DNA from 3 places in the Tsuneonella sp. HG249 genome. Region 3 is predicted to be linked to each of the others. Evidence: predicted binding sites of a transcription regulator. Region 3 holds the regulator's gene; each other region holds the start of a gene.
The links. The regulator LexA, encoded in region 3, represses DNA repair genes until DNA is damaged. The targets are predictions, from matches to a motif close to GTTCCNCNCTTGTTCT.

Region 1 (10,535 bases), 810 kb from region 3:
GCGCTCGGCTTCCTTCTTCGGAACGCCGCGGTCCTCGTAGCCTTCTTCGATGTGTTCGGCCTTGCGCTTCTGCTTGTCGGTGTAAGCGCCCTTGTCGCCTCGTGGCATGTCTCGTCTCCTCTCGAGGACGTAAAGAGCATGTCCGCGCCGGGTTCCCGTCCGGTCTTTCGCAATGCGCATCAAGCGCCTACATGCCGCCGCCCATGGCCCGCCCGAAACCCGAGACGTTCGACAAGCAGAAGACCGTCGCCGAGAACCGGCGCGCGCGGTTCGACTATTTCATCGAAGACAAGTTCGAAGCCGGCCTGATGCTCACGGGCACGGAAGTGAAAAGCTTACGCGCTGGCGAAGCGACGATCGCGGAAAGCTACGCCGAGGTGCGCGGCGGCGAAGTGTGGCTGGTCAACGCCAATGTGCCCGAATTCAGCCATGGCAACCGCCACAACCACGAGCCGAAGAGGCCGCGCAAACTTCTGCTCAACGAACGTGAGATCGACAAGATGACCGGCGCGGTCGAACGCAAGGGCATGACGCTGGTGCCGCTGTCGATCTATTTCAACAGCCGGGGGCGAGCGAAGGTCGAACTGGCGCTCGCCAAGGGCAAGCAGGCGCAGGACAAGCGCGCCACCATCAAGGATCGCGACTGGAAGCGTGACAAGGCTCGCCTGATGCGCGACCGCGGCTAGCCGCGCCCCTGCCGATTCCCTAAGACCAGCACCGAAACGATGTTCGCCAAAGCTTCCTCCTGGATTCACCGCAATCTGCCGACTCGCGAGCAGATGGAAGGCAGCCGCTGGACGCGGCCGTTCGCCAACAGGATCCTTCGTTCGGAACTGTGGCGCTTCACCCGCCGCTCGGTGCCGCGCGGGGTCGCGCTGGGCATGGTGGTGGGGATCATCGTGCCGTTCGCGCAAATCCTGATCGCTTCGCTGCTGTGCTTGTCGGTACGGGCCAACGTCCCCGTTGCCGCGCTGACGACCTTCATCACCAATCCGGTAACAACACCGCTGATCTGGGTGCTTTCGTACAACGTCGGCGCGTGGATGCTGCGAGTCGACGCCATGACGGTGGTGGCGCCGGTCAACAAAGCGATGGAACACAGCGAGGTTGGCGAGATGCTCCAGTGGTTGACCGGCGCTACGCTGGTGACCGCGTTCGGGCTGGTGGTAGTCGCGGTGGTGGCCGCCGCCGTGAGCTATCTGGTGACCGGTTTTACCTGGCGCTTCGTGGTCGCCGGCAAGCGCCAGCGGCGGCTGGGCGAGCGCAAGGCGCGGCGGGCGCAAGCGCTGTCGGACGAGGCATGAACGGGCCCGTTCAGCGCCCCGCGCCTTTGTACGGTGTCCTTGGCGCCGCAGTAGCCGCAAGCGCCGCGGTCATCTGGCTGCTCAGTGGCGATGGAGTCGCCGCCGCGGCCTTCCTTGGCGGCGTCGTGGCGATAGTCGCCGCCGTCTCGGTCTTTGCGCGCATGCGGCCTGCAAGTGCTAGCGATGACTTGGCGCCGCCCGACTGGTCGGTCACAGTAACCGCGATCGAGCGGCCGGGCGAGGCGGTTGCGATCGTCGACCGGGCCAACCGCCTCGTCTGTGCCAACCGCGCGTATTCGGAGTGGTTCGGGCCCGGCACGGCGCCACCGAACTTGCCCCTCGACCGGCCGGCACTCGAGGCCCTCACCCGCATGGCTCGCGAGGCCTGGCGCGACGGCGCCGGCCGGGCCGAGGGCATCGAGGCAGCCGACGGATCGCGGCGGTGGTCTGCCAGGGCTGAACGGGCGGGCCGGGGCGAGGACTATCTCGTCTGGAGATTCGAAGGGCAGGCCGAAGAAGACTTCGTGGCCGATCTGGCGCGCGCGCTCGCGGGCCCGCTCGGTCATCTACTCTCCCGCGCAGGGATCGAAGCGGCACTCGTCGGCTCCGACGGGCTGGTCCGAGCCGCCGCGCCCGGCTTCGCCAGCCGAGCGGCAGGCGATGCGGCGGCGACCTTGGCGGGACAGGACTTCTCCAGCCTTTTGCGTGCAGACGAGCGCGACCGGATATTTTTCTCCCGCGAAGGGCGCCGGGGCAGCCCGCAGACGCTCATCCACGTCCCGCTCGGCGAGGCCCAGGCGAGCCGCGCGCCGGATGCCGACGCGGGCCCGAGCCTGATGCTACTCGTCGATGCCGGCGTCGGCCTCGGCGGCGGCGTCGAAAGCGCCAACGCGGCGGCCACTCCACAGCTCGAGGCATTGCTCGGCGCGTTGCCGCTTGGACTGGCAATGACCGACCGCGACGGACGGTTTCTTTTCGCGAACATTCCGTTCCGCCGCGCAGCGGGGCTGGAAACAGAACCACTTCCGCAATTTCCCTCCGACCTCGTTGTGCGCGAGGACAAGGCGGCGATCGTCGACGCGGTGCGCCGCTTCGGCAAGGGTCCGGCCAGCGCGACCGACATGGCGGTGCGGCTGCGGGGCCAGCCGGAAGAGCCCGTTTCGCTCGGGATCGCCGGGGTCAGAGGTTTGGGGGAGGCAGCCGTACTTCTCAGCCTGGTGGATTCGACCGAGGAGACCCGCCTGAAGCGGCAGGTGGCCCAGGCCACCAAGATGCAGGCGGTCGGCCAGCTCGCGGGCGGGGTGGCGCACGATTTCAACAACGTGCTGACCGCCATCATCGGCACCTGCGATCTGATGATGCTGCGCCATACGCCGGGCGACAGCGACTACGACGACATCAACCAGATCCGTGCCAATTCCAATCGCGCGGCGGCGCTCACGCGGCAATTGCTCGCCTTCAGCCGCCAGCAGACGCTGCGCCCACAGGTGCTCCAGTTGCCCGACGTAGTGAGTGAGGTGAGCCAGCTCCTGAAGCGGCTGCTCGGCGAAAAGATCGAACTCAAGGTCCACCACGATCGCGAGCTCGGCCCGGTGCGCGCCGATCCGCAGCAGCTCGAGCAGGTCATCGTCAATCTCGCGGTGAACGCGCGCGACGCCATTCAGGCCAAAGGCGACGGCAGCGGCAAGCTGTCGCTCGCTACCCGCCGGGTGACCGCGCGCGACGTGCGCAAGATGGGCAGCGAGATCGTGCCGGAAGGCGATTATACCGTCCTCGTCATGCAGGACACGGGCGGCGGCATCCCGCCCGAGCATCTGTCCAAGATCTTCGAACCGTTCTTCACCACGAAACAGCAAAGCCGCGGCGCGCCGAGCGGTGCGCTGGGCGGTACCGGCCTTGGCCTCTCGACCGTCTACGGGATCGTCAAGCAGTCGGGCGGGTTCATCTTCGCCGACAATACGCCCGCCACCGCGAAGACACGCGCAGGCGCCCGCTTCAGCGTTTATCTGCCGGTGCATCAGGGGGAGGCTCCCACCGCCCCGGTGGCCGAGAGTAAGCCCGCCACCGAGTGGTCCGGGGGCGGCCGCGTCCTGCTCGTCGAGGATGAGGACATGGTCCGCGCGGTTGCGGAACGGGCGCTGGTTCGCTCGGGCTACGAGGTGACGGCATGCGCCGACGGCGAGGAGGGGCTGGCTGCGGTCGCCAACGGCGGGGAATTCGACGTCGTGGTGTCGGACGTGGTGATGCCGGGGATGGATGGCCCGGCGATGGCCCGCGCCATCCGGCGCTTGAAACCGGCTCTGCCGATCCTGTTCATGTCGGGCTACGCCGAAGAACAGCTTCGCAACGACATCGACATCTCGGACATGCATTTCATTCCCAAGCCCTTCAGCGTGCAGCAGATTTCCGACAAAGTTGGGATGGTGCTGGGGGCCGCGAGACGATAATCCCGTATCGTTCAGCCTAGGGAAAGGCGCAGGATACATTGTTACATACAAGCGTCCTTGTGGGTTCGCTGACGGGAGAGATCATGCGCCTGAATCGCTTATGTCTGGCCGGCGCCGCCGCCGCCGCTTTTGCCGCGACCGCTTACGCGCAAACCGCCGAGACCGAACCGACCGCGCAGGGCGATCTCGACATCACGATCTACAACGATAGCCAGGCCTTGGTGCAGGACGTGCGCCAGCTGGCGATCGCCTCGGGCCGTAGCCGGATCGAGTTTCCCGACGTGTCGGCGCAGATCCGCCCCGAAACCCTGAGCTTCAACGCGGCGGGGGCCGGGATCGTCGAGCAGAACTTCGACTTCGACCTGCTGACACCCGCCAAGCTGATGGAAAAGGCGATCGGCCAGACCGTTACCCTGATCCGCACCAATCCTGCCACGGGCGCCGAGACCCGCGAGCGTGCCACGGTGCTCTCCACTGCGGGCGGGGTTGTGGTGAAGATCGGCGACCGGATCGAGGTTCTGCGCGACGATGGCCTGCCGGTGCGCACGGTGTTCGACCGCGTACCGCCTAACCTGCGTGCGCGGCCGACGCTTTCAGTGACCGTCGAGAGCGACCGCGGGGGCGCGAGGCCTGCCTCCATCCGCTATCTGACGGGCGGGCTCGGCTGGGACGCCGACTACGTCGCGCTCTACGACGAGGCCAAGGGCACGACCGATATGCAGGGCTGGATCACCCTGACCAACCAGACCGGCACCACTTTTCATAACGCCGATACCGTGCTCGTCGCCGGCAGCCCTTCGAATGGCAACAACGGCGCGACCTACCGGCGCCCGCCGCCGCCGCCGCGCCCGGGCGGTTTCGTCCCGGGGACCGAGACCGCCGATCGCGAGCGGCTGGCCGATTATTATCTCTACCCGCTGCCCGGCCGTACAACGATCGCCAACGCGCAGACCAAGCAGGTGAGCTTCCTCGACGTGCAGGGCGTGGCGGCACGCAAGGTCTATGCCCGTAACGTGGGTTGGCTGGTTAGCGACGGGCAGCCCGTGAACGTGTCGAGCGCGATCGCTTTCTCCACCTCGCGCGAGCAAGGTCTCGGCGACGCGCTGCCTGCGGGCACGGTCCGCTTCTACCAGCGCGACCGCCAAGGCACGCCACAGTTCGTGGGCGAGAGCCGGATTGGTCACACGCCCATGGGCAGCGCGCTGACCCTCACCACCGGCGACGCATTCGACGTGTTCGTTCAGGCCGATGTGGTCGCGCGCGACAAGATCACGCCCGGCGAATGGGAGGCGAGCAGCCGCTACCGCGTGATCAAGGACGGCGAGGTCGTGCGCGAAGTCACTGCCGAGCGGGCAGTCGAATATTACCGCACGACTATGCGCTACACCTTCACCAACGCCAAACCCACGCCGGTCGACGTCGAGCTTACCCAGAGCGGTCTCGACCGCGGCTGGTGGAGCCGCGACTTCCGGATCACTAGCGAAGATGTCCCCGGGGAACAGCTCAACGCCGACACCCGCAAGTACCTCGTGTCGGTGCCCGCCAACGGCAAGCGCGAGGTCCGCGTGACCTACGAGACGCGGTACTGAGGAGTCGGCCGGTGCGCTGGACGCTCTCGACCTTGCTGCTGGCGGCGGTCGTCCAGCCACTCGCCGCGCGCGACGCGGTCGATGCTTCGCCGCCCGAGAAGCTCGCGGTGACGGTGTACCGCGATCCTAATCGCGGGACCGACGGCGTGATGGATCGAGATTGGCCGCGCGGGTTTGCGATGATCAGCGAGACCCGGCAGGTCACCCTCCCTCCTGGCGAGACGACGATCCGCTTCGAGGGTGTTTCGGAAGGCATGGTGGCGGTCACCGCAATCGTCACCGGCCTTCCTGGGGGCACGATCGAGAAGAACCGCAACGCCGCCTTGCTGAGCCCAGGCGCGCTGGTCGACGGCACGCTCGGCAACCGCGTGACGCTCACCCGCACCAACCCCGCGACCGGGCGCGAAACGCGCGAGGATGCGATCGTCCGCACCCGCGCCGACGGGGGCCTAGTGTTGCAGACCAGCTCGGGGTTCGAGGCGGTGCGTTGTTCGGGCCTCCCGGAAAAGCTCACGTTCGACCGCGTGCCCGCGGGTCTTTCGGCGCGGCCGGTCTATTCCATCGACACTTCGTCGCCGGCGGGCGGGACCTATACCGTCACGCTCACCTATCTCTCGTGGGGCTTCGATTGGCAGGCTCACTACGTCGCCACGCTGGACGACGGGGGTTCGGCCGACAACGTCAAGATGCGGCTCACCAGTTGGCTGACGCTGGTGAACGACAACGGCCAGAGCTTTCCCGACGCCGAACTGATGGCGGTCGCCGGCAAGCTACGCGTGGAAAGCGACTACGAGAGCCTGTCCGACCCGCCGGAAGGCAAGCCCTTGCGATTGATGTGCTATCCCTTCGGCAGCACCGCGGCCGGGTCGCCGGTCCGCCATCCCGTGCCGCCGCCCCCGCCGCCTCCACCCCCAGCCGCGGCCCCGGCGATTATGCTGGAAGCGCAAGACGTCGTCGTGACCGGCACTCGGGTGTCGCGCGCGGCGATGGTGGCGCGCGAGGAAGACCTCGCCGATCTGAAACTGTATCGCGTGCCCGAGCCGGTGACAGTGGCAGCGCAGAGCCAGAAGCAGGTCGCGTTCCTTGACCGTGATGCGGTCAAGGGAAGGCTGCTGCACACCGCGAGTTGCAGCCCGTGGGGTAATCTCGACGAGGTGGGCCAGGCCGGACTGCTGCTCGCATCGGTGAACGACGCCAAACATGGGCTGGGAGTCGCCCTGCCCAATGGGGGCATCACGGTGTTCGAAAGCACTTCGAAAGGCGAACTTCTCGTCGGCGAGCAGCGGTTGCGAGACTATGCCTCGGGGCAAGATTTGGAGATCGCGCTCGGCGAAAGCCCCCAAGTGGCGGTATCGTGCGCGGCCGAAGGTGACACCGATTTTGAAGCAGGCCAGCGTATCCCGATGAAGCTCGTGGCAAGCAATGCAAACCCCTCGCCGGTCCGCCTGCGACTCACGTTGGGGGGTGGGGCCGCGAAGATCGGTGGCTTGCGAGGCACCCGGGTGAAGGACGGAGCGCGGATTTACGAAACGACCGTGCCTGCCAATGGCCGCCGCGAACTACGGTGGACGATAGGCAACAACTAAGCATCTGCCGTTCCAGCACAAAAATTTTTGTTCACTCCTTGTTCTATTGGAACAAAGCAGATACATACCGCTTCGGGTGACAGGTGGCCTGCGGGCCTAGGCAAAACGCGAAAGGGTGTGTCATGGCGGCTTCGAATCTCAAGCTGGTGGAAGGCAAGGACTTGGATACGGACCGTCAGAAGGCGCTGGACGCCGCGCTCGCGCAGATTGACCGCGCGTTCGGCAAGGGCTCGGCGATGAAGCTCGGCCAGAAGGAAACGATGCAGGTCGAAACGATTTCGACCGGCAGCCTCGGCCTCGACATAGCGCTTGGCGTAGGCGGCCTGCCCAAGGGCCGCGTGATCGAAGTGTACGGTCCGGAAAGCTCGGGCAAGACCACGCTCGCGCTTCATGTGCTGGCGGAAGCGCAGAAGCTGGGCGGCACCGTTGCGTTTATCGACGCCGAGCATGCGCTCGACCCCGGCTACGCCAAGAAGCTGGGGGTCAACATCGACGAGCTGATCGTCTCGCAACCCGACACCGGCGAGCAGGCGCTCGAGATCGTCGACACTCTTGTGCGCTCGAACGCGATTGATGTGCTCGTGGTCGATTCGGTCGCCGCGCTGGTCCCTCGGGCCGAGATCGAAGGCGAGATGGGCGATAGCCACGTCGGCCTTCAGGCTCGTTTGATGAGCCAGTCGCTGCGCAAGCTGACCGGCTCGATCAACCGTTCGAAGTGCATGGTCATCTTCATCAACCAGCTGCGCATGAAGATCGGCGTGATGTACGGCAATCCGGAGACCACCACCGGCGGCAACGCGCTCAAGTTCTACGCCTCGGTCCGCCTCGACATCCGCCGCACCGGCCAGATCAAGGACCGCGACGATATCGTCGGCAACTCGACCCGGGTGAAGGTCGTCAAGAACAAGGTCGCGCCGCCGTTCAAGCAGGTCGAGTTCGACATCATGTACGGCGAAGGCATCTCGAAGATAGGCGAAATTCTCGATCTCGGGGTCAAGGCTGGGTTGGTGGAAAAGTCGGGAAGCTGGTTCAGCTACGACTCGATCCGCATCGGCCAAGGCCGCGAGAACGCCAAGCAGTACCTGAAAGACAACCCCGAGGTTTGCGACAAGTTGGAAGCCGCCATTCGCGGCCGGACCGACGCCGTCGCCGAAGAGATGATGACGGGCCCGGACGCGGAAGACGACATCTGATCTTCAAGTGAAGGGCGCACCCCCCGCGCCCGCCAAACCGGAAAGCCGGTGCGTGTGCCCAGGCGGCCCGCACCGGCTTTTCCCTTTCGGCAGACGTATGTCGCTTGCAATCCGCCGGACTCACCGCAATCCCGTCATCTGCAGGGAGGGCGAGATGACGAGCCGAAGCGACTGGGAAGGCCGAACGGGCAACAAGTGGGCCCAGGAATGGCGGCGCACCGACCGTAGCTTTGCCGGCCTCACCGAACGCCTGCTCGGCCGCGCTCGCACCGAGCGTATCTCGGCGGCGCTCGACGTCGGTTGCGGTGCCGGGGAGCTCACCCTCGCTCTCGCCCGCGGGAACCCTGATGCGCAGATCGTCGGGATCGACATCAGCGTACCGCTCGTCGAGGCCGCAAGAGAGCGCGGGGAGCATCTCGCCAATGCGTCGTTCGAAGTGGCCGACGCGTCGCACTGGTCACGCCCTGGCTTCCACCCTGACCTCGTCGTCTCTCGCCACGGTGTGATGTTCTTCGACCAGCCAGTCGGCGCATTCGCTCATCTGGCGCAATTGGTTGCGCCGCGCGGCGGGTTGCTCTTCTCGTGCTTCCGCGCCCGGGCGGAGAATCCCTGGGCTACGGAGATCGCGGAGCTGCTGCCCCCGGGCACTCTGCAGCATCCTGCCCCCGGCGCCCCCGGCCCCTTCGCCTTCGCCGATCCCAACGAAGTCGAGAGCATCCTGACGGCGGCCGGCTGGAGTGACATTGCCTTCGAGGCGGTAGATTTTGCCTATATCGCCGGAATGGGCGAAGACCCCGCCGCCGACGCCACCGAATTCTTCCTGTCGATCGGGCCGGCTGCAGCGGCCGCCACCGAGTTACCGTCCGACGAGCGCGCGGCGTTCATCGAACGGCTAGAGCGCTGGCTACACAGCCGGCGCGAAGGCAACCTGGTGGGATTTCCGGCCGCCGCTTGGATCGTGACCGGCCGGCGCGGCTGACGCTGCCACTTTTAGACCGCAATTCGCTTGTCCGCCCTAGCCCCAGCAACTACCTGCCAAACAAGATGACCTCGACGAACGAAATCCGCCGCAGCTTCCTCGACTACTTCGCGGGCCAAGGGCATCGTGTGGTGCCGAGCGCGCCGCTGGTTCCGTACAACGATCCGACGCTGATGTTCGTCAACGCTGGCATGGTGCCCTTCAAGAACATCTTCACTGGCCTGGAAGCGCCTCCCGGACCCACCGCGGCCAGCAGCCAGAAGTGCGTCCGCGCGGGCGGGAAGCACAACGATCTCGACAACGTTGGCTATACCGCGCGCCACCACACATTCTTCGAGATGCTCGGGAATTTCAGCTTCGGCGACTATTTCAAGGAGCGGGCAATCCTCCATGCGTGGACCCTGCTCACCAAGGAATGGGAGCTTAGGCCCGACAGGCTGACGGCGACTGTCTATCACACCGATGATGAAGCGTTCGATCTCTGGCGGAAGGTCAGCGGATTGCCAGAGGAGCGGATCATCCGCATCCCGACCAAGGACAACTTCTGGGCGATGGGCTCGGAAGGTCCCTGCGGCCCCTGCTCGGAAATCTTCTACGATCACGGCGATCACATTCCCGGTGGCCCCCCTGGATCGCCTGACGAGGACGGCGACCGTTTCGTGGAGATCTGGAACCTCGTTTTCATGCAGTACGAGCAGGCGGCCGACGAGATCGTCGGCGAGCTGCCGAAGCCCAGCATCGACACGGGTATGGGATTGGAACGCGTCGCTGCGGTGATGCAGGGCGTTCACGACAACTACGACACCGACACGTTCAAGGCGCTGATCGGCGCTTCCAAGAGTCTCACGTCTACTAAAGCCGGTACCGAGGCCGAGGTGAGCCATCGGGTCATTGCCGACCACTTGCGCTCGACAAGCTTCCTGCTCGCCGACGGCGTCCTGCCGTCGAATGAGGGGCGCGGCTACGTGTTGCGCCGGATAATGCGCCGTGCGATGCGCCATGCGCACCTGCTGGGCGCAAGCGAGCCTTTGATGCACCGGCTCGTGCCCGCGCTGGTGGCGGAGATGGGGCAGGCCTACCCCGAGCTCGGTCGTGCGCAGCCACTGATCGAAGAGACGCTCGAACGCGAGGAGACCCAGTTCCGCCGGACGCTCGCCAACGGGCTCAAGCTGCTCGATGAAGCGACCGGCAGCATGGCCGAGGGTGGTGAGCTCGACGGCGCGACCGCCTTCAAGCTCTATGACACGTTCGGCTTCCCTTACGACCTGACCGAGGACGCACTTCGGAGTCGCGGTATCGCGGTCGATCGCGCCGGGTTCGATGCCGCGATGGCGCGGCAGAAAGCCGCGGCGCGGGCCGCGTGGAAGGGCAGCGGCTCGGCGGCTGACGGCGAGTTGTGGTTCGACATCGCCGAGCGAGAGGGCGGCACCGAGTTCA
Region 2 (10,535 bases), 780 kb from region 3:
CTTTCGCGGCAAGCCCGGCCGACGCCTGCGTGATCGAGGTCGGCCTCGGTGGCCGCTTCGACGCGACCAACGTGATCCAGCATCCGGCGGCCTGCGGCATCGCCAGCCTCGGCATCGACCACGAAGCATTCCTGCTCGCCCCCGAGGAAGGCACGCCCGACGATCCGCTGGCCCGTATCGCCTTTGAAAAGGCGGGCATAGTCCGCTCCGGCCGTCCGCTCATCACGCAAGCCTATCCGGAGGCCGCCGAGCTCGAGATCGAGCGCGCCGCGCTTATCGCGGCCGCTCCGCTGCATATGCGCGGGCGGGATTGGTCCGCGCATCTGGCCAAGGAAATCGAGTACGAGGACCGGCATGGGCGCCTCGCACTCCCCTACCCCGCGCTGCCCGGAGCGCACCAAGCCGACAACGCCGCGCTCGCGGTAGCGATGTTGCGCCACCAGGACTTCGTACCCGTGAGCGCCCGAGCGCTGGCCGAAGGTATCGCCGACGCTCGCTGGCCCGCCCGGCTCCAACGGCTCGGCGAGGGGCCGCTGACCTCGCTCGTTCCCGGCACCGAGGTCTGGCTCGACGGCGGGCACAACCCCGATGCGGGCGCCGCGATCGCGCGGCACTTCGATCGCCCGTTGCACCTCGTCATCGGGATGCTGGCGAGCAAGAACCCGCTGGCGATCGTCGATCCGCTCGGCGATCGCATCGCCGGCATAGCCGTAGTCCCGGTGCCAGGCAGCGAGAGCCATCCAGCCGAGGCATTCGGATCTCGCGCGCGCGCTTACCCTACCGTGGATGACGCACTGCGCAGCGTTCCCGCCGACCGAAAACCCATCCTGATCTGCGGGTCGCTCTACCTCGCCGGCGAAGTGCTGCGCGCCAACGGCGAGATCCCCGACTAAGCCGCTTCGGGGGCTACCACTCCGGAATTGGCCGAGCGCCGTTCGCGCGCCCATTCGAGCAGGCAGAGCACCACTGCGATCCCGCCGATGGCGGTGGTGAAGATGAACACGTCGTAGAAGCCACGCTCCTCGATCGCCTGCCCCAGCGCACCGCGTCCGAGAGTGCCGACAAGCAGGGTCAGGGAGGACAACAGCGCGTACTGCACCGCGCTGTAGCCCTTGGCGACGATCGACGAGAGCCACGCAACAAACGCCGCCCCGGCGATGCCGACGGCGAGGTTCTCGGCGCCGATCGTGATGATCAGCTTCGCAAGCTCGGGCCGTGCGCCGAAGCTCTCCACCATGGCGGTCAAGCCCACGCCGTCGCTTACCGCGCCCATCGTATGCCCGCCCGCCGCGAGGTCCGCGTAGAGGAGGTTGGTTAGCGAGGCGAGCACAGCACCCAGAGTGAGTGTCGCCATCCGGCCGATCGTGGTGAGCAGCGTGCCGCCGATAGCGAGCCCCGCGACGATCGCCCCCACGCCGATGAACTTGGAAGCCAGCGCCACCTCGTCGTTGGTGTACTTCAACTCACCGAGATAGAATGGGTAAGCGAACGTGCCCCAGATCGCGTCGCAGATGCGGTAGGTGAGCACCAGCGCGAGGATCAGTACCAGCGACCAGCCGAGCCGGCCGACGAACTCGACCAACGGGAGAACCAGCGCGCGGTAGAGATGGTCGGCGACCACTGCACCGCCAGTGGCGACCGGAACGTCCTCCTGCAAAAGCAGGTCGGGGTTGCGTTGCTTGCCGACCAGCCAGCCGGCGATCAGCGCGGGAAGAACGATGGTCGCGATGACGATCAGCGGCCCGGCGGTAGCGGTGAACGCGGTCGGGTCGGGCCGGTCGTCGGGCGCAGCGGTCATCGACATGACCATGAACACGATCACGGTGGTGAGCGCGGCGGCCCACAGCGTTCCGATCGCCAGCAACGCCTGCATGCGGACCTTCGGCGATAGCTGACCCTTGCGGCGCAACTCCAGCATCGCGTCCTGTTGCTCCGCCGTAGGCGCAACGACGTCGGCGTCGGGCGCGAACAGGCCAGCGATACCGATCGCCAGCAGGATTCCGCCCATCAGCAGGTAGGTCTGCGGCCAGCCGATCCGCGCTGCCAGGATCAATGCCAGCGCGCCGCCCACCAGCGACGAGAGGCGAAAGCCCATTTGGTAGACGGTCGACAAGATGTCGAGGGGCGCATCGTCGTCGGCGATGTCGATACGCCAGGCGTTGATGGCGATGTCCTGCGTGGCGCTGGCGAAGGCGCCGATCGCCGCCAGCAGGCTGAACAGCCCGAGGGCGCTGCGCGGGTCGAGCAGGCTCATGACCACCAGCACGCCGCCCAGGACCAGCTGAGCCGGGACGATCCACTGCTTGCGCTTGCCGAGCTTGCGGAAGAACGGGATGTCGATCCGGTCGACCAGCGGCGACCACAGGAACTGGAAGGCGTAGGAAAGCCCGATCAGGCTGAACACGCCCATGGTCTCGAGATCGACCTCGGCCTCGGTCAGCCAGGCATAGAGCGTGCCGAGAAACAGCGCGAAGGGCAGGCCGCTGGCAAAGCCGAACAGCGCCATGAATCCGACTTTGCGGTTGCCCAATGCGCGCACGAGCGTGCGGAACCCCGGTTTCTTCGCAGCGGCTTCGGCCATTCCCTAGCGTCCTTCCCGATATCGTTGTTTCGTGCGACAATTAGCGCCGGCAGAGGAATAGGGAAGATGGCCATGAACGAGGCCGTAACCGCGCCGGGGAAAAGCCCCACCGCCGGCCAGCTCGCGCTCGCCGAGGCCCTCGCGCGCGGCGAGACGCGGCCCGCGAGCGGGATTACGCAGGTTCCCGCATCGGTTTACACCGACCCAGACCATTTCGCGCGCGAGAAGGCAGCGCTTTTCGATCGACTGCCGCAGGTGCTCTGCCCCAGCGCGCTCCTGCCCGAACCGGGCATGGCGGTGCCGCACGACCTGACCGGCAAGCCGCTGCTCGTCACTCGCGACAAGGCGGGCGCAGCCCACGTGTTCCTCAATGTGTGCCGTCATCGCGGCACGCGGCTGGTCGAAGGTACCGAGGCGGAGTGCGCCGCGCGTCTGGTGTGCCCCTACCACGCTTGGACCTATCGGCTCGACGGCGCGCTTCTCGCGTTGCCGCGGCCCGATGCGTTTCCGGGCCTCGACAAAGCCGATTACCATCTCGTCGAGCTGCCGAGTTGCGAGGCAGGCGGGCTGATCTGGTATTCTCCGAAAGACGAAGCAGACTTCACACTCGCCCGCACGCTGGGCGAGGACATGGACGCGTTCGGGGCGGCCGACCACTTCCACTTTCGCCGCAAGACGCACGAGGTACGTGGAAACTGGAAGCTGATCATGGACGCGTTCCTTGAAAGCTACCACGTCACCCGCCTCCACGCGAAGACGATCGGGCCGTTCTTCAAGGATGGGGTGACCAGCGGCGACATGATCGGGCCGCACGCCCGAAGTGCCGTTGGCCGAGTGGACGAACTCGACGGGATCGACCTCACCGACATGGCCGCGCTGCGTCGCCGGGTGACGTTCGCCTACCAGCTACTCCCCGCGACGGTGATCATCCCCAGCCCCGACTACATCAACGTGATGGCGCTGTGGCCCACCTCGCACGACCGCACGCTGGTCGAGGATTTCATGCTGATCCCTGAGCCTCCCGCCACCGACAAGGCGCGCGACCACTGGGAACGGAGTTGGGCGCTGCTCGACGGCGGGGTGTTCGCGGCCGAGGACTTCCGCGCCGCCGAGCTCGGCCAACAGGGTCTCTCGACCGGCGCGGTTCCGCACTTGACGCTGGGCACCCTCGAAGGCGGCATCCAGCGCTTCCACCAGACCGTCAGCGAGGCGTTGCGCGCGGCGAACTGAAAGCCTAGTCGCCCCGCCATGCCCGATAGCCCACGACCCGAAGGCGAACGCATCGCCAAGCTGCTCGCGCGCGCGGGCGTCGCCAGCCGGCGCGAGGTCGAGCGGATGATCGCCGAGGGCCGCGTGTCGATTGCGGGCAAAGTGCTCGACACGCCGGCAACGATCCTGCCCGATCTCAAGGGCGTCACCGTCGACGGCAAGCCGGTCGAACGCGCCGAGCCCACGCGGGTGTTCGCGTTTCACAAGCCGGCGGGTCTGATCACCGCCGAGCGCGACTTCTCGGGCCGGCCGACGATCTACACCGCGCTGCGCAACGCCATGCCGCGCAATGCCCCCCGGGTGATGCCGATCGGGCGGCTCGATCTCAATACCGAGGGCCTGCTCCTCCTCACCAACGACGGCGGCCTGAAGCGTGCGCTCGAGCTGCCATCGTCCAACGTGCCCCGCACGTATCGCGCCCGCACTTTCGGCGATGTCAGCCAGGCGGATCTCGACGAGCTGATCGAAGGCGTCGAAATCGACGGCGTGCGCTACGGCAAGATCGAAGCCGACCTCGAGCGCGGTGCCGGGCGCAACCGGTGGATCCTGCTCACCTTGACCGAGGGGAAGAACCGCGAGGTGCGGCGCGTGCTGGAACATCTCGGGCTCCAGGTCAGCCGCCTGCTGCGCGTCGGCTACGGCCCGTTCAATCTCGGTGACCTGCCGCGCGGCACGGTTGCCGAAATTCCGCAAGTGCAGGTCGAGAGGCTGCGCAAGAGCCTCAAGGCATGAGGATAATCGCCGGCGAATGGCGCGGCCGCAAGCTCGTCGCGCCCAAGGGAGAGGCAACGCGGCCCACGGCCGACCGGACGCGCGAAACCCTGTTCAACATGCTCACGAGCCGGGTCGGCAGCTTGGAGGGGCTGGCGGTCGCCGATCTCTTCGCCGGGTCGGGAGCCCTCGGCCTGGAAGCGCTGTCGCGCGGCGCGGCATCGTGCCTGTTCGCCGACAGCGACAAGAGCGCGCTCGATGCGATCCGCGCCAACATTTCGGCGTTCGGCGCGCGCGGCCGGGCTGATGTGCGCGCCGGGTCGGTGATGGCGCTCGGCGCGGTGGGGACCCCCTTCGACCTCATCCTGCTCGACCCGCCATACGGCACCGGCGCGGCGGCGGTTGCCTGCGACCGATTACTGCGATTGGGCTGGATCGGCCCCGCGACCTGGATCGCAGCCGAAACGGGAAGCAAGGAGGCGGTCGAAGTGGACCGGCTGACCGTCGATGCGGAGAGGAAGGTCGGCAAAGCCAAGCTCACCCTGCTTCGCCTCGCTAGCTAGGCGACACGGTGCCCAGATGGGCAAAGGGCGCCCCTCGCAGAGCGCCCCTCCCCGTTTCTGCGACCCGGACGGATTACTTCTGCGGCTTCTTGCCCGGGATCTCGCTGGCCGGCCGTCCCGGCCAGTAGTTGAGCGGACGGTTGCCGTAGTTCTTGCCCGCTTCACGCGGGTTAATGCAGCTGTCGGTCACGGTCGCGCTGCACAGCGGATATTCGCCCGCCGTCGCCGCTGGGGTGGTCTGAGTGACTGCGTTGCTGACCATCTGCGGGTCGCGGCCGGCGACGGCATTCGCGGCCGCCGCTGTGGTAGCAACTTGCGCGGTAGCCGAGGCATTGGCCGACGGGAGGCTCGCCATCTGCTTTGCGATCGATTCCCAAGCAGCGACGCGCGCCTCTGGGGCCATCGCGTAGAGTCGAGTGCGTTGCTCGTCGTTTAGCATCCACCAGCCTTCCTGCTGGGTGGGCGTGAGCGTCCAGTAATATACTTTGAAGTCGTTCGACCATGCGTCGTAGCCTGAGCGTCGCTCGAGCGGCCACGCGTCGTAGACTGGTTTCTGCGTCGGGGTCAGCACATACACGTCGCCGTCAGCGGCGACGGCGAGTTCCTGTGCTCCGGCCGGAATGGCCAGCGCCAGCGCGGCGGCGCCGGCGAAAATCAGCTTGTTCATCGGTTCTCTCCTGATGGGGTGTCCCTTTGACTACGCACTAAACATTCCGCAGGTTCCGACGGCGGGTTGCGCCCACGGGCGATGTTCCCTAGCTGTTCGCATCCCCATGACGTCCGATCCCGCCATCCCTGCGCCTCCCGCCGACGAACAAGTTCCGGCCTATGCGCAAGGACTTAACGCGCCACAGCGCGAGGCAGTTCTGACCACCGAGGGCCCCGTGCTTATGTTAGCCGGCGCGGGTACCGGAAAGACTGCGGCGCTCACCGCAAGACTCGCCCACCTCGTCGCGACGCGGCGAGCTTGGCCCAGCGAGATCCTCTGTGTCACCTTCACCAACAAGGCCGCCCGCGAGATGCGCGAGCGTGTCGGGCGGCACATCGGCCCAGCGGTCGAGGGAATGCCCTGGCTCGGCACGTTCCACTCGATCGGCGCCAAGATGCTGCGCCGCCACGCCGAGCTCGTCGGACTGCAATCGAACTACACGATCATCGACACCGACGATCAGCTACGCCTTCTGAAGACGCTGATCGTCGCCGAAGGCCTCGACGAAAAGCGCTGGCCCGCGCGCCAGCTCGCTGGGCTACTCGACCGGTGGAAGAACCGCGGGCTCAATCCGCAGGACCTCGATGCGATCGAGAACGAAGCCTACGCTAACGGCAAGGGGCAGCAATTCTACCGGCTCTACCAGGACCGGCTGAAGGCATTGAACGCCTGCGACTTCGGCGACCTGCTGCTCCACATGCTCAACGTGTTCCGCAGCAACCGCGAGGTGCTCCAGCACTACCAGCAGCGCTTCAAGTACATCCTCGTCGACGAATACCAGGACACCAACCAGGTCCAGTACCTATGGCTCCGCCTGCTCGCGCAGGAGCGCAAGAACATCTGCGTGGTGGGGGACGACGACCAGTCGATCTACTCGTGGCGCGGTGCTGAGGTCGCCAACATCCTCAAGTTCGAGAAGGATTTCCCCGGCGCGGCGGTGATCAAGCTCGAACAGAACTACCGCTCGACCCCGCACATCCTCGCTGCCGCCTCGGGCCTCATCAACGCCAACAGCGAACGGCTCGGCAAGACGCTGTGGACCGAGGTTCCCGCGGGCGAAAAGGTTCGCGTGATCGGCGTCTGGGACGGGCCCGAGGAAGCGCGCCGCGTCGGCGAGGAGATCGAGCGGCTCGAGCGCGAGGGCGCGGGCCTAGACCAGGTCGCCATCCTCGTTCGCGCGCAATACCAGACGCGCGAGTTCGAGGACCGCTTCATCCAGATCGGCCTCAATTACCGCATCATCGGCGGCTTCCGCTTCTACGAGCGCACCGAGATCCGCGATGCCCTTGCCTACCTGCGGGTGATCGCCAGCCCGTCCGACGACCTCGCGTTCGAGCGTATCTACAACCAGCCCAAGCGTGGCCTCGGCGCCAAGACGCTCGAGCAGATGCACCGCCACGCCCGCGCCACCGGGATGCCGCTTGCCGCCGCTTCGCTCCAGCTCGCGGACTCCGACGAGCTGCCACCCCGCGCGCGCGGCACGATCGCGCAGCTGATGGGCCAGTTCCTTCGCTGGCGGGACATGGCCGAGACCACCGCGTCCGCCGAGCTCATCCGCCTGGTGCTCGCCGAGAGCGGCTACGAGGCGATGCTCAAAGCGGAAAAGAGCGCCGAGGCCGCCGGGCGACTCGAAAACCTCTCCGAGCTGGCCCGCGCGATGGAGGAATACGACACCCTCGGCGATTTCCTCGAGCACGTCGCGCTGGTAATGGACAATGACCGCAACGACGGGGGCGAGAAGGTCACCATCATGACCATCCACGCGGCCAAAGGCCTCGAGTTCGACCACCTCTTCCTCCCCGGCTGGGAGGAAGGCGTCTTCCCCAGCCAGCGCGCGCTCGACGAGGGCGGCCTCGCCTCGCTCGAGGAAGAGCGTCGCCTAGCCTACGTCGCGATCACCCGCGCGCGGCGGCGCTGCACGATCCTCCACGCCGCCAACCGCCGCATCTATGGGCAGTGGACCAGCTCGATCCCGAGTCGCTTCGTCGGAGAGCTGCCCGCCGACAACATCTCGGAAGAAACCACGCTCACCGGCGGCGCTTCGCTGTGGCGCGCGCAGATGAGCGAGCACGACGACCCATTCGCCCACCTCGCGCGGGCGCAGCCCGCGCGCACCCTGACGCGCGGTCCGGGGTGGCAGAGGGCTCTGACCACCGGCTACGACGCCACACCCCATCGGGTGAAGGAGAATATCCGCAGCGCCGCCAGCTTCGCCGCCAAGCCGCGCGGCGACATCGCGGTCGGCCAGCGGGTGTTCCACGACAAGTTCGGCTATGGGGAGGTGGTCGACCAGGAAGGTAACAAGCTCGAGATCGAGTTCGAGCAGGCTGGCCGTAAGCGGGTCATCGACAGCTTCGTGTCTGTCGCCTGAGCCGCCGACCTCGCTTCGACGCAAAGGACTAATTTCAGGCGAAATCGGTGGAACCGAGGGTGTTCCTCCGCGTTCCTCCGTGATGTCGAAGACTATTCTGATCGTGGAAGATGAGTTCCTCGTCGCACTTGAGATGCAATGCATCCTCGAGGACGAGGGCTACGACGTGTTGGGGATCGCCGCCGATCTCGAAGGCGCGCTCGCCTACACGAACCGCAACATAGATCTCGCTCTGGTTGATCTCAACTTGCGCGACGGGCTCACCGGGCCCGAGATCGGCGAGCGCCTCGCCAAGGAGCATGACGCTGCGGTGCTATTCGTCACTGCCAACCCGCGTCTCCTCGGCAAGGGCATTTCCGGCACGATCGGGGTAATCACCAAGCCTACCGATGAAAACGTGCTCTTGTCGGCCGTGCGGTACGGTCTTCGCCGAAAGGTGGGCGACTCTGTCGAAGCGCCGCCGTTTATCCGCTGCTTCGGCTGATCAGCCGCGGCTGACCCGGTCGGCCGCGACTTCCACGCGGACCCGCAGGCCTTCCGGCGCCCACGTTCGCTCGATCTTCCCGCCGAGCTGATCGGTGATGCTGAGATCGGTCAATCGCGCACCGAACCCCTTGTAGCTGGGCTCCCCGTCGATCGGCGGGCCGCCAAGTTCTTCCCAAGTGACCACGACCTTCCCGGCGTGATTGTCGATCCGTATGCGGACCGTTCCCTCGGGCGCGGACAGGGCACCGTACTTGGAAGAGTTCGTCGCGAGTTCGTGAAAGACGAGCCCGATCGGCGTGGCCCCGCGATCGTCTACCGCGATATCGTCGCCCTCGATCGTAAGGCGCCCCTCGTCGAGCGCGGGATAGGGCTTCAGCAATCGCGTCAAGAGTTCGATCAGCGTTCGTGGCCCATCGTGCGGCGTGCTTTCCTCGCTGTGCGGGCGGACGTAGTCGTGCGCCCGGCCCAGCGCGGCAACGCGGGCCTGCAATTGGCGCGCAAACTCTTTCATGTCGGGAAACTGGCGCGCCGAGAGGCCGATCAAGCCGTTCAGCACGGCGAAGATGTTCTTGATCCGGTGGCTGAGTTCGCGGCTGAGAATCTCGTTCTGCTGCGCGGTTTCCTTGTGCTCGTGGATGTCGGTGCAGGTGCCGACCCAGCGGATGATCCGGCCGCCCTCACCCCGCACCGGCAACGCACGACCGAGCGTCCAGCGATACTGGCCGGAATGATGGCGCAGGCGGTACTCGATCTCGTAGGGGTCGCCCGTCGCGAGGCTATGGCGCCACACCGCCCAGGCTCGTTCCTGGTCATCGGGGTGGAACATGTCGTTCCAGCCCTCGCCGTCGGTCGAACCCTCGGGCATCCCGGTGAACGAGTACCACTGGGCGTTGTAGTAATCGTGAGCGCCGTCGGGCAGCGTCGACCAGACCATCTGCGGCATGGCGTCGGCGAGTTCCCGGAAGGTAATCTGGCCAGCGGTCTGACCGGTCTGATCGGCGATCGAAGTGTCCACGGGCCCCTTTCTGTAAGCTCACCATCCGAGCCCGCGCGCGGCTTAACCCAGCGTTGCTTGCCAATAATTAGACTTCAGTTCGAACGCAGCAACGGGAAAATTCCTGGTTGGTTTCCCGACGATCGGTCGACCCCCGAAAGGTTCCGCTTTCCGTCTCTAGCATGCAACCGCCGATAATCACCAAATGACGCGGAACTGCCTGCAATAACCGTCGTTTACGCGTCAATGCCCGGCCTCGCACTTGCCTTGCTCCAGCTTGCCACAACGCAAACCGGCACCTTTCCACATGACATCGAAGTATCCGCTCGCGCGCGCGCACGTGAAGCCGCGGTGCGGCAACAAGGTCGGGCTTCGCTGGCACTTAGTGTATCGCCCGGCGTTGCGCCACCTGTCGAGGTCGAGCGCTCCGCGCCGGCCGGAGCCCAAAACTATCGAAATCTCACGATCACGGTCCGCGGGGCCGTCCGCATCGCGGATCCGTTCGTGCCGCCCAATACCACGCAACAGGGGAATACAGATGAAGCCACTCCGCCCTAGCATTGTCGCTACCGCATTCGTTTCCGCGGCTCTGCTGGCCCAGCCCGCCGCGGCGCAGAACCGAGCGCGCACGCAAGCAAGCGGTAGCAGCCCGGCGGTGGCGATTCTCACCGCGGTCCCGGCCGATCAGCAACCGGACGTAGTGCTCGACATTCCCAACCTGTCGGTGGAATCGATCACGCTCGAAGTCCAAGGGCTCGAGGCCCACGTGGCGCTCGACGCGAGGCTTGCCAGCCTGCTGCATCTCACCGCGGGCGCGGATGCCAAGCTCGATTCGGTCAAACTCGATATCA
Region 3 (10,535 bases):
GATCAGGTGAACATGACCCGCGGTGAACTGGCGCAGCAGGGTCAGCGTGTGCCGCCTCCGCTGGCGCTGCTGTTCTCGATGGCGAAGAACAGCGCCAAGCGACTGGAAGCAGCCAATGATGCTGGCTGGTACGTCGTGACAGTCGATCGCATCGAGCCTGGGAAGATCGCGCCGAACGACCCACTTTTGGGTCAGGCGGTGACCAGTCTGGGACAATTGCTCGGGCGTGAATATGGCGATGCATTGCGCGCTGCCATTCGCAAGGAAGCCGAGGTCGAGCGCAACGCCGACGCGATCGCCGCCGTGCGAAAGCAGCTCACCGGCACGAGCGAAAACTGAGGGTTAGCGCGCTGGGCGGCGCCGCTCCCGAAAACGCCGATGCGGCGCGCGCGGCGCTGGCAGCCGGACGGTCAGCGCTTGTCTGGCGGCGCGTGGTCGCCGATGCCGAGACCCCCGTTGGAGCGGCCGTCAAACTGATTGAGCCGGGGCGCGGCGACTTTCTGCTGGAGTCAGTCGAAGGCGGCGAGGTCCGCGGCAGATATAGTCTGCTTGGGCTCGATCCCGATCTCCTGTTCCGCGCGGAAGGCGATCGGGCGGAAATCAATCGCCGGTGGAAGATCGACCGTCAGGCGTTCGAGCGGTGCGGCAAGGGAGCGCTCGCCGAGCTTCGCGCGCTAGTGGAAAGCTGCCGGATCGACCTGCCTGATGGTCTCCCGTCAGCCCTCGCCTGCCTGGTGGGTTACTTCGGCTACGAGACGATCGGACTGGTCGAAAAGCTACCGCGCGCTGCGGGGGCCGGCCTTGGCCTGCCCGACATGCTGTTCGCCCGCCCAACCTTGGTGCTGGTGTTCGACCGCTTGGGGGACGAACTGTTCTGCATAGCACCGCTGTGGGTGGGCGAGGATCGCCCCGCTGTGCAGGTGGACCGGGCAGCCGATCGGATCGACGAAGTGCTGCGGCGCCTCATACAGGCTCCTCCTGCCGCGCCTACTCCCCCTGTCGTGCCGGAGATGGCGCTGACGCCCGCGATCGAGGCTCCGGAGTTCGCCGCGATGGTCGGGCGCGCCAAGGCGTACATCGAGGCGGGAGATGTGTTTCAAGTCGTCCTCTCGCAGCGCTTTTCCTGCCCTTTCCCGCTGCCTCCGTTCGCCCTCTATCGCGCGCTGCGGCGGGTCAACCCAAGCCCCTTTCTATACTTCCTCGATCTGCCAGGGTTCGCGGTGGTGGGCTCGAGCCCCGAGATCTTGGTCCGCGTGCGGGAGGGCGAAGTGACTGTCCGGCCGATCGCCGGCACCCGGCCGCGCGGCGCGACCGCAGAGGCCGACCGCGAGGCGGAAACCAGCCTGCTCGCCGACGCCAAGGAGCGTGCCGAACACCTCATGCTCCTCGATCTCGGCCGCAACGATGTCGGGCGAGTGTCCGCGCGGGGCACCGTCGAAGTCACCGACAGTTTCACTGTCGAGCGGTACAGCCATGTCATGCACATCGTCAGCAACGTCGTGGGCAGGCTGGACCCAGCGCACGACGCGCTCGATGCGCTGTTCGCCGGCTTCCCCGCCGGGACCGTCAGCGGAGCGCCCAAGATCCGGGCCTGCGAGATCGTCGCCGAGCTCGAGAGCGACGCGCGCGGGCCGTACGCGGGCGGGGTGGGTTACTTCGCGCCCGACGGCAGCCTCGATTCATGCATCGTCCTGCGCACCGCGGTGGTGAAAGACGGGGTCATGCACGTACAGGCGGGAGCGGGCATCGTCGCCGACAGCGATGCGGCTTACGAGCAGCGCGAGTGCGAGGCCAAGGCGGGCGCGCTCATCGCCGCCGCGCGCGAGGCGGCGCGGCAAGCGCAAGAGCCCGGATTCGGTCAATGAAGCGCTTAATCTTGCCCGTTCTAGTGCTTCTTGCAGCATGCAACGAGCAGGCCGGCGGCGACCCGGTCACACGGATCGATCTCGACGACCCCGGAAAGGCCTCCGTCGCCCCCTCTCCGGGCCCGACCGCGGGTGTGGCCTCGGCCTGCAAGACGGTAACGTTCGAGGACGCGAGCTTCACAGATTGCGTCGCCGATCCGGCCCGGCACCGCATCACCACGATGCTCGGCAGCCCGCCCTACCGCGGGCTCGAGGCGCTCGCCGCTGCCCGCCCCGCGGGCGCGCCCAAAGTGGCGTTCGCGGTCAATGCCGGCATGTTCGACGACGAAGGCAAGCCGATCGGATACTATGTCCGCGATGGCGAGCGCGGCAAGGAACTCAACCGCAACGACGGCGCCGGCAACTTCCACATGAAGCCCAACGGCGTGTTCTTCGGCACCGGCGGCAAGTGGCGGGTGATGGCGGCCGACGAGTTCTACAGCGAGGTCGGCGACCGGCCTGAGTTCGGCACTCAGAGCGGGCCGATGCTGGTCGTCGGTGGCAAGCTCCACCCCGAGATCACCGACGACGGCCCGAGCCGCACCGTCCGCAATGGCGTCGGGGTCGACGGCGCGGGCCGCGCGCACTTCGTAATCAGCGAAGGACCGGTGAGCTTCGGCAAGCTGGCGCGCTATTTCCGCGATTCGCTCAAGGTGGAGAACGCGCTTTACCTCGACGGCGCGGTCTCGAGCCTGTGGGATCCGGCGAGTGGGCGGATGGACGCCCGCGCACCGATCGGACCGATGCTGGTCGTCGAGGAAGGGGACCGGCCATGACGGGCGAGTTCGAATACTCCCTTTCCCAGGACGACCTCGTCCGCGCCTTCCGGCTAATGGGCCGCCGGAAGGGCTCGCGGCGCGTAGTTCCGCTTCTGTGGATCGGCATGGTAGTCTGTGTGATTGCCCTCGCGCTGCTCATCGGCACGCCCGCGCGCCTGTTCGCCAACCCGCTGCTCACCGCTCTCGCCGGCGTGGCAACGTTTCTGTTCGCCCTTCTCGTCGTGGTGCTGCTCGCGGCTCCGGCCATTCAGCGACGTGCCGCGCACGCTACACTAAGCCTCAATCCCAATTTCGAGGGCCCGATCACCGTCTCGTTCGACGACCAGGAGTTCCGGCACCACACCGCTTACTCGACTGCCGCATATCCGTGGGCCAAGCTTTACGGCTGGCGCGCGGACGATCGCGTCACCATAGTGCAACCGGCACCCCGGCTGTTCTTCGTAGTACCCCACCAGATCCTGGGCGACCCCGCGCTGGCCGCCCTTCACGACCGGCTCGCCGACAGCCGCGAAGGAAGACTCGATGTCTGAACGCCGTACCCTCTATCCCGAGATCGAGCCCTACGATCACGGCATGCTCGAGGTCGGCGACGGCCACTCCATCTATTGGGAACGGGTCGGCACTCGGGGCGCCAAGCCCGCGGTGATGCTCCATGGCGGGCCCGGCGCGGGTTGCAGCCCCAAGCATCGCCGCCAGTGGGATCCGAAGCGCTACGACGTGCTGCTGTTCGACCAGCGCGGCTGCGGCCGCTCCACGCCGTTCGCCAGCCTCGAGGCGAATACCACCTGGGACATCGTCGCCGACATCGAGAAGCTGCGCGAGATGTGCGGCCACGAAACGTGGCAGGTGTTCGGCGGCAGCTGGGGTTCCACCCTCGCCCTGTCGTACGCGGAGCGACATCCCGAGCGCGTGACCGAACTGATCCTGCGCGGTATCTTCCTGTGCGAGCAAAACGAGCTCGACTGGCTCTACAAGTACGGCGCGAGCGAACTCTATCCCGAGGAATGGGAGCGCTTCGTCGACCATGCCGGAAAGCACGGCGGCGGCGACCTGCTGGAAACGTACATCCGGCTGCTCGACGACGCGGACCCCGAGGTGCGCAAGGCGGCGGCCAGCGCGTGGAACCGCTGGGAGGGCGTCACGGTGACGCTGCTTCCCGAGGAAGAGACCATCGAGAACATGGCGGACGGGCAAAACGCCGTCGCCACCGCCCGCATCGAAACGCACTACTTCCGCCACAAGTGCTGGCTGGAGCCCGGCCAGTTGCTGCGCGACGCAGCGAAACTGCGCGGTATCCCGGGGGTCATCGTCCAGGGCCGCCACGACTGCTGCACGCCGCCGGCGGCCGCATGGGCGCTCAAGAAGGCGTGGCCGGAAGTAGACTTGCAGATCGTGCCCGATGCCAGCCACCTGTTCACGGAGCCCGGCATTACCGACGGCCTGGTGCGCGCCACCGACCGGTTTGCCGAGGGCATTGGATGATCCTGGTCGTCGACAACTACGACAGTTTCACCTTCAACCTGGTCCATTACCTGATGGAACTGGGTGCCGAGGTGCGAGTGGAGCGCAACGACGCGCTGACCGCGGCCGAGGCGCTGCGCACCAACGCCAAAGGGTTCCTCATCAGCCCCGGGCCGTGCACGCCCAACGAGGCCGGAATCAGCCTCGATCTCGTGGCGGCCTGCGCCGACGCAGGCAAGCCGCTGCTCGGCGTCTGCCTCGGCCACCAGGCCATCGGCCAGCACTTCGGCGGGCGGGTCGTTCGCGGCGGCCTGATGCACGGCAAGACTTCTCCGGTCAGTCATGACGCCAGCGGCGTGTTCGCCGGCCTCCCCTCGCCCTTCACGGCAACCCGCTATCACTCGCTGGTGGTGGAGGACATTCCGGCCGACCTAAAGATCAACGCCACTTCGGACGATACCCATGTGATGGGTTTTCGCCACGCCGAATTGCCGATCCACGGGGTCCAGTTCCACCCGGAAAGCATCGCTACCGAGCACGGCCACGACTTGCTCGCCAACTTCCTCGCCATGTGCGGCATCGCGGCGAAGGCGCGCGCGTGACCGCGCTGCCGCCGGTCGAGCCGCATCTCGGCGAAAGCGAGGCCGAGAGGGTGTTCGGGGCCCTGCTCGACGGCGAAACGAGCGACGAGGAGATCGCGCGGTTCCTGGTCGCCCTGTCCGACCGAGGAGAGACCGCGGACGAAATCGCCGGCGCCGCTCGCGCGCTGCGTGCGCGTCTCATCCCGATTTCGGCGCCCGAGGATGCCGTGGACTGCTGCGGCACCGGGGGAGACGGGCACCACACCCTTAACGTCTCGACCGCGGTCAGCCTGGTGGCCGCCGCTGCCGGGGTGCCGGTGGCCAAGCACGGCAACCGGGCCGCGAGCAGCAAGGCCGGCGCTGCCGATACGCTCGAAGCGCTTGGGCTCGACATGGAAGCCGCGGGAAGAACCGCCGAGAAGTCGCTGGCAGAAATCGGAATCTGCTTCCTGTTCGCCAGGAACCATCATCCGGCGATGGCGCGTATACAGCCCATTCGCCAGCGGCTTGCCCAGCGGACGATCTTCAACCTGATGGGCCCGCTATCGAACCCCGCTGGCGTGAAGCGCCAGCTCATCGGGATTGCCCGCCCGGCCTACGTGCCGATCTACGCCGAAGCCAAGGCCCGCCTCGGCACCGAGCGGACACTGATCGTGTCGGGGGACGAGGGACTCGACGAGCTCAGCCTCGCCGGCGGCAACGAAGTTGCCGATGTGCAGGGGAACGAGTGGGAAATGCGCCGCGCACGCGCGTCGCAAGCCGGTCTGCCCACCGCGCCGATCGAGGCCATTCGCGGCGGCGATGCGGCGCATAACGCGAAGGCGCTGCAGGCGCTGCTCATGGGTGCGCCGGGCCCGTACCGCGACGCCGTGCTGTTCAACGCCGGCGCGGTGCTGATGATCGCCGGAAAGGCCGAATCCTACGCCGATGGCGCCGCGATGGCTGCCGAAGCGCTCGACTCGGGCCGCGCCGAGGCGCTGCTTGCCCGGTGGATCGACCTCGCCCGATGAACAAGCTCGAGGAAATCTGCGCGACCAAACGCGATGAGATCGCAGCGCGCATGGGCATGGCCACGGTCGGCGACCTCGACCGGCTTGCGAAGGAGCAGACCGCCCCCCGGGGTTTCCGAAACGCGCTGGAGACGAAGGCTCGCGATGGCTTCGCGTTGATTGCCGAGATCAAGAAGGCATCCCCGTCCAAGGGACTGATCCGGGCAGATTTCCGGCCCGCCGAGCACGCGGTGGCTTACGAACGAGGCGGCGCGGCGTGCCTTTCCGTGCTCACCGACGCCCCCTATTTCCAGGGTCACGAGGATTACCTCGCGGACGCCCGCCGTGCGTGCGTCCTGCCGGTCTTGCGCAAGGACTTCATGATCGACCCTTGGCAGGTAGCCGAAGCGCGTGCGATCGGGGCGGACGCGATCCTGATCATCGTGGCCGCGATCGACGACGGTTTGATGGCCGAGATCGAAGCGGCGGCCATCGAGCGCGGGATGGACGTACTGGTCGAAGTGCACGACGCACGCGAGTTGGATCGCGCGGCGCACCTGCGCTCGCGGCTGATCGGGGTCAACAACCGCGATCTCAAGACCTTCCGCACCGACCTCGCGACCACCGAGCGCCTCGCGTCCCGCGTCCCCGCCGGAACGCTCCTCGTGGGCGAGAGCGGGATCGAGAGCCATGCGGACTGCGAGCGTCTGGCGAGATCGGGGGTGCGGGCATTCCTGGTGGGCGAGAGCCTCATGCGCGCGCGGGACGTGGAAGCGGCGACCCGCTCGCTACTGCAGGGCTGAACTCGCGCTTTCCTACATGGCTTCGAATCGTCATGGTCGACCGATGACCGCGATTCCATCCTTCCCCTTCCGTCTCGATATGGCCGTTCCGGCCCCCTCCATTGGAGTCGTCGAACTGTGTCGGAACCGTACCGAATCCAACAGGGGGCCGGCATGAACGGCTTGACCCACGTCGACGAGACGGGTTCCGCGCGAATGGTGGATGTCGGCGGCAAGCGCGATACCGCCAGGTCCGCAACGGCGGCCGGGCAGATCCGAATGAAAGCCGCGGCGCTTTCCGCGATCCGCGAGGGCGACGGGCCCAAGGGCGACGTGCTCGCCGTCGCCCGCGTCGCGGGGATCATGGCCGCAAAGAAGACTGCCGAGCTTATCCCGCTATGCCACCCGCTTGCGCTCGAATCGGTAACGCTCGATTTCACATTCCACGACGATGCGATCGAAGCCCGGGCCCAGGCTTCTCTTACCGGCCGAACAGGCGTCGAGATGGAAGCGATGACAGCATGTTGCGTGGCGCTTCTGACAATCTACGATATGGCCAAGGCGCTCGACAAGAGCATGGTCGTGGAAGGCGTTCGTTTGCTTGAGAAGACCGGCGGCAAGTCCGGTCAATGGCGCGCTACGGGTTGAGAGGGATCGTTACTCGCCCGCTCGGGGAATGGCTTGACGCGGATTGACAAGTTGCCTAATTGTTCCACGTTCGTTCCCGAATTGGAACGGTAGTTGGGGATAGAGTGGCATGCTGACCGCCAAGCAGCGCGAGCTTCTTCAGTTCATCACCGTTCGGCTCGAGGAAAGCGGGATTTCCCCTTCGTTCGAGGAAATGAAGGAGGCGCTCGACCTCAAGAGCAAGTCCGGCGTCCACCGGCTTATCTCGGCGCTCGAGGAACGCGGCTTCATCCGCCGCCTGCCCAATCGCGCCCGGGCCCTTGAAGTCATCCGGCAACCGGAGGATTCCGTCGCGGCACCGCGCCCTCGGGCCAACGACAACGTCGTTCCGCTTCGCCCGGTAACCGCCGTGCGCCAGCCCGCCAACGATATCATCGAGCTGCCGCTGCACGGCCGGATCGCTGCCGGCGTTCCGATCGAGGCGCTCGAAGGCCAGAGCACGCTGCCGGTGCCTGCCGCCCTGCTTGGACCGGGCGAGCACTACGCGCTTGAGGTTTCCGGCGATTCGATGATCGAGGCCGGCATATTCGACGGCGACTTCGCCCTCGTGAAGCGGACCGACATCGCCCGCGATGGGGAGATCGTGGTCGCGCTCGTGCGCGACGAGGAAGCCACCCTCAAGTACCTCCGCCGCGAGAATGGGATGATCCGGCTCGACCCCGCCAACGGGGCGTACGAGCCGCAGGTGTACCGCCCGAACGAGGTGAAGGTACAGGGCAAGCTGGCAGGCCTGCTGCGCCGGTATCACTGATCTCGTCGGAACCTAGCGTCCGCGCAAGGTCCACCATGGATGCGCGCCCTCGACTTCACCAACCGAGGCGATCCATTCGCCTTCCAGATAAAGGGCAAGTCCTCCGCTCTCCTGCAGATAGCGGCGGTCGGCCTTGAGCCAGTGCGGGACACAGCTGCGCGGCAGGAAACGGTCCGCAATCACGATGTCGACCCGTTCGCAAGCCGCAGCCAGCGCGCGCTCCTCGATCCGCGAACGGTTGCGGGCCATGACAAGTGTCCAATCCCGCTCCGGCCGCGGCAACGACACGATGCAGAACTCGCGGTTGCAGCGCGCCCCGCCCCATCGCTCCAGGGGGATCGGCTCGCCTTCAACGCCGGCAAGCTCGAGCAGGTTATCCGTGGCAAAATCGCTGCGTCCCTCGCGCAGCACCAGGAGCCGATCTCCTGCCCCGGCAATGCCGACGTTTCGGCCATCTCCGGAGACGAGCACATCCGGTTTGGGGGTCGCCACGAGGAACGCGGTTCCAACCATCACGGGCACCAACCCGAGCGCGCGCCTCCTGCCATGCCACAGCGCCAACCACAGCCCGCCCATGACGAAGAGGGCAAACGTCATCATCCCCATCTGCGGCATCAGCCGCACCGAGCCCGGCTGGGCCGCTGTGAACCGCGCAATCTCCAGCAGGAAATCGAGCGACCTGCCCGCCAGCCACCAGACCGGCGCCCCGCCGCCGACGACATCGAGCGCAAGAGCCAGTGCAATCAGCGGCATCGATACGAACGTAACCAGGGGGATCGCGACGACATTGGCCAGCGCACCGTAAAACCCCGCCCGGTGGAAGTGAAACAGCACGATGGGCATCAGCGCGATCTCGATGACGATGCCGGCAAGCAGGAGCATCGCCACTCGCCGGCCCCCGCGTGCGAACCAGCCCTCCTCGCGCGGGGCGAGAAATGCCCTTACCGGCGCCGCTTCGTGTAGCGCGACGATGGCGATTACCGCGGCGAAACTCATCTGGAAGCTCGGCCCCACCAACGCTTCAGGCACCATCAACAGGACGATCATCGCAGCGGCAGCGACCATGCGCATCGACAAAGGCTCGCGCCCGAGCGCCAAGGCGACTAGGATCAGCAAGGCACCGATACAACTGCGCACGGTCGGCACCTCCGCGCCCGTCAGAAGCGTGTATGCTAGGCCGGCCCCCGCCCCGGCGACCGCCGCCACTAACGGCAGGCGGACTCGCAGCACCAGCCACGGCCACAGAGCGAGCAGGCGAATGGCCAGGAAATAGGTCGCCGCGATGACCGCGCTGACGTGGACCCCACTGATCGAAAGAAGGTGCGTAAGCCCGGAATCGCGCATCGCGGCTTCGTCGGCCTCAGGGATGCCTCCGCGATCCCCGCTCGCGAAAGCAGCGGCGATGCTGCCCGGCGAGCCTTCAACCCGTGAGCGCACGTGTGCGGACAACCGGCGCTGCAGATGTGCCATGCCCCCGCCTGGCGGCGCGGGCTCGATCACGGCGACCGGACCGATCGCGCTGCCGGTCGCGGCAAGACCGGCGAACCACGCCGTGCGGGCGAAGTTGTAGGCGCCCGGCACCATTGGCGACCCCGGCGGCATCAGGCGAGCGCGCACCTTCACCCGCGCGCCCTCGGCCACACCGGATGCCATATGCTCAGGGGCAACATTGACCCGCACCTTGCGCGCCTCGCCAGCCTCGGCGTCGCGATAGGCTAGCGTCAGGCGGACGCGGTCCTCCGCCGGCTGATCCTCGCGCTCGAGCACGCGTCCATCGATCCATAACACCTGGGGCCGGTCGAGCGGCGGGGCCCCGACCGCTTCCGATCGCGTCCACACAAGTGCTAGCCCGCCAGCTGCAAGCAAACCAATGGCAATCCCTGCACGGCGCAGCTCGCCTCGTTCGTCGCTATCGCGCCAAAGGGTCGCCGCCGCGAGCGCTCCGAGCAAGCTTAGCCCGAGCCACAAGAGCCAAGCGGTCGGGCCGGGCAAAGCAAACCAAGCTGCAATGCCGCCGGCCAGTGCGATCGCCAGCCAAGGTGCCCGATCGAATGCCGCCGTCGCCAGGAAGCGCTCGGCGAAGTCCCCGACACTGGACAACCGCATCGCCTTGCGCCAAGGCCGCTGCACTGCAGCATCGGCCGGCGGTTCACCCTCCCCCATGGGTACCAGCGGCACTATGCGAGTTGCCATGGAAGCCATTGGATAAGGACGATAATTCGGATGGCAAGCGCTAACGGAGAAGTGGTTACGCGCTTCGCTCCGTCGCCCACCGGATTTCTCCACATCGGCGGCGCGCGAACGGCGTTATTCAACTGGCTTTACGCCCGCCACCATGGCGGCAAGTACCTGCTACGGATCGAGGACACGGACCGCGCCCGCTCGACCGAGCCGGCGATCGCCGCGATCTTCGACGGCCTGGGATGGCTCGGCCTGCAAGGGGACGAACCCCCAATGTTCCAGTTCGAACGGTCGGCCCGTCACGCGGAAGTCGCGCACGAGCTGATCAAGCGGGGGGCCGCTTATCGCTGCTATCTCACCTCGGAAGAGCTGGCTGAGCGCCGTGCCAAGGCGCAGGCGGAACGCCGCACCTTCCGCATC

Region 1: a site for LexA is predicted at 6,956-6,971, ahead of recA (recombinase RecA). Genes of this name have one in related genera too.
Region 2: a site for LexA is predicted at 5,875-5,890, ahead of ACWPM1_RS04455 (ATP-dependent helicase). Genes of this name have one in related genera too.

Annotation. Positions count from the first base shown of each region.
Region 1 is NZ_JBSOQY010000001.1:878,046-888,580, forward strand. It holds gene ACWPM1_RS04330 (plasmid stabilization protein) at 1-108, opposite strand, end outside; gene smpB (SsrA-binding protein SmpB) at 204-686, shown strand; gene ACWPM1_RS04340 (DUF2062 domain-containing protein) at 726-1,304, shown strand; gene ACWPM1_RS04345 (response regulator) at 1,301-3,751, shown strand; gene ACWPM1_RS04350 (DUF4139 domain-containing protein) at 3,835-5,340, shown strand; gene ACWPM1_RS04355 (DUF4139 domain-containing protein) at 5,352-6,926, shown strand; gene recA (recombinase RecA) at 7,049-8,119, shown strand; gene ACWPM1_RS04365 (class I SAM-dependent methyltransferase) at 8,274-9,098, shown strand; gene alaS (alanine--tRNA ligase) at 9,164-10,535, shown strand, end outside.
Region 2 is NZ_JBSOQY010000001.1:902,606-913,140, reverse strand. It holds gene ACWPM1_RS04485 (bifunctional folylpolyglutamate synthase/dihydrofolate synthase) at 1-893, shown strand, start outside; gene ACWPM1_RS04480 (AmpG family muropeptide MFS transporter) at 890-2,581, opposite strand; gene ACWPM1_RS04475 (aromatic ring-hydroxylating oxygenase subunit alpha) at 2,654-3,811, shown strand; gene ACWPM1_RS04470 (pseudouridine synthase) at 3,830-4,582, shown strand; gene rsmD (16S rRNA (guanine(966)-N(2))-methyltransferase RsmD) at 4,579-5,124, shown strand; gene ACWPM1_RS04460 (hypothetical protein) at 5,198-5,791, opposite strand; gene ACWPM1_RS04455 (ATP-dependent helicase) at 5,898-8,204, shown strand; gene ACWPM1_RS04450 (response regulator) at 8,287-8,688, shown strand; gene ACWPM1_RS04445 (PAS domain-containing protein) at 8,689-9,705, opposite strand; gene ACWPM1_RS04440 (hypothetical protein) at 10,223-10,535, shown strand, end outside.
Region 3 is NZ_JBSOQY010000001.1:1,684,833-1,695,367, forward strand. It holds gene ACWPM1_RS08510 (SurA N-terminal domain-containing protein) at 1-339, shown strand, start outside; gene ACWPM1_RS08515 (anthranilate synthase component I family protein) at 351-1,865, shown strand; gene ACWPM1_RS08520 (phosphodiester glycosidase family protein) at 1,862-2,680, shown strand; gene ACWPM1_RS08525 (hypothetical protein) at 2,677-3,213, shown strand; gene pip (prolyl aminopeptidase) at 3,206-4,165, shown strand; gene ACWPM1_RS08535 (anthranilate synthase component II) at 4,162-4,746, shown strand; gene trpD (anthranilate phosphoribosyltransferase) at 4,743-5,735, shown strand; gene trpC (indole-3-glycerol phosphate synthase TrpC) at 5,732-6,517, shown strand; gene moaC (cyclic pyranopterin monophosphate synthase MoaC) at 6,671-7,144, shown strand; gene lexA (transcriptional repressor LexA) at 7,254-7,934, shown strand; gene ACWPM1_RS08560 (ComEC/Rec2 family competence protein) at 7,947-10,127, opposite strand; gene gltX (glutamate--tRNA ligase) at 10,158-10,535, shown strand, end outside.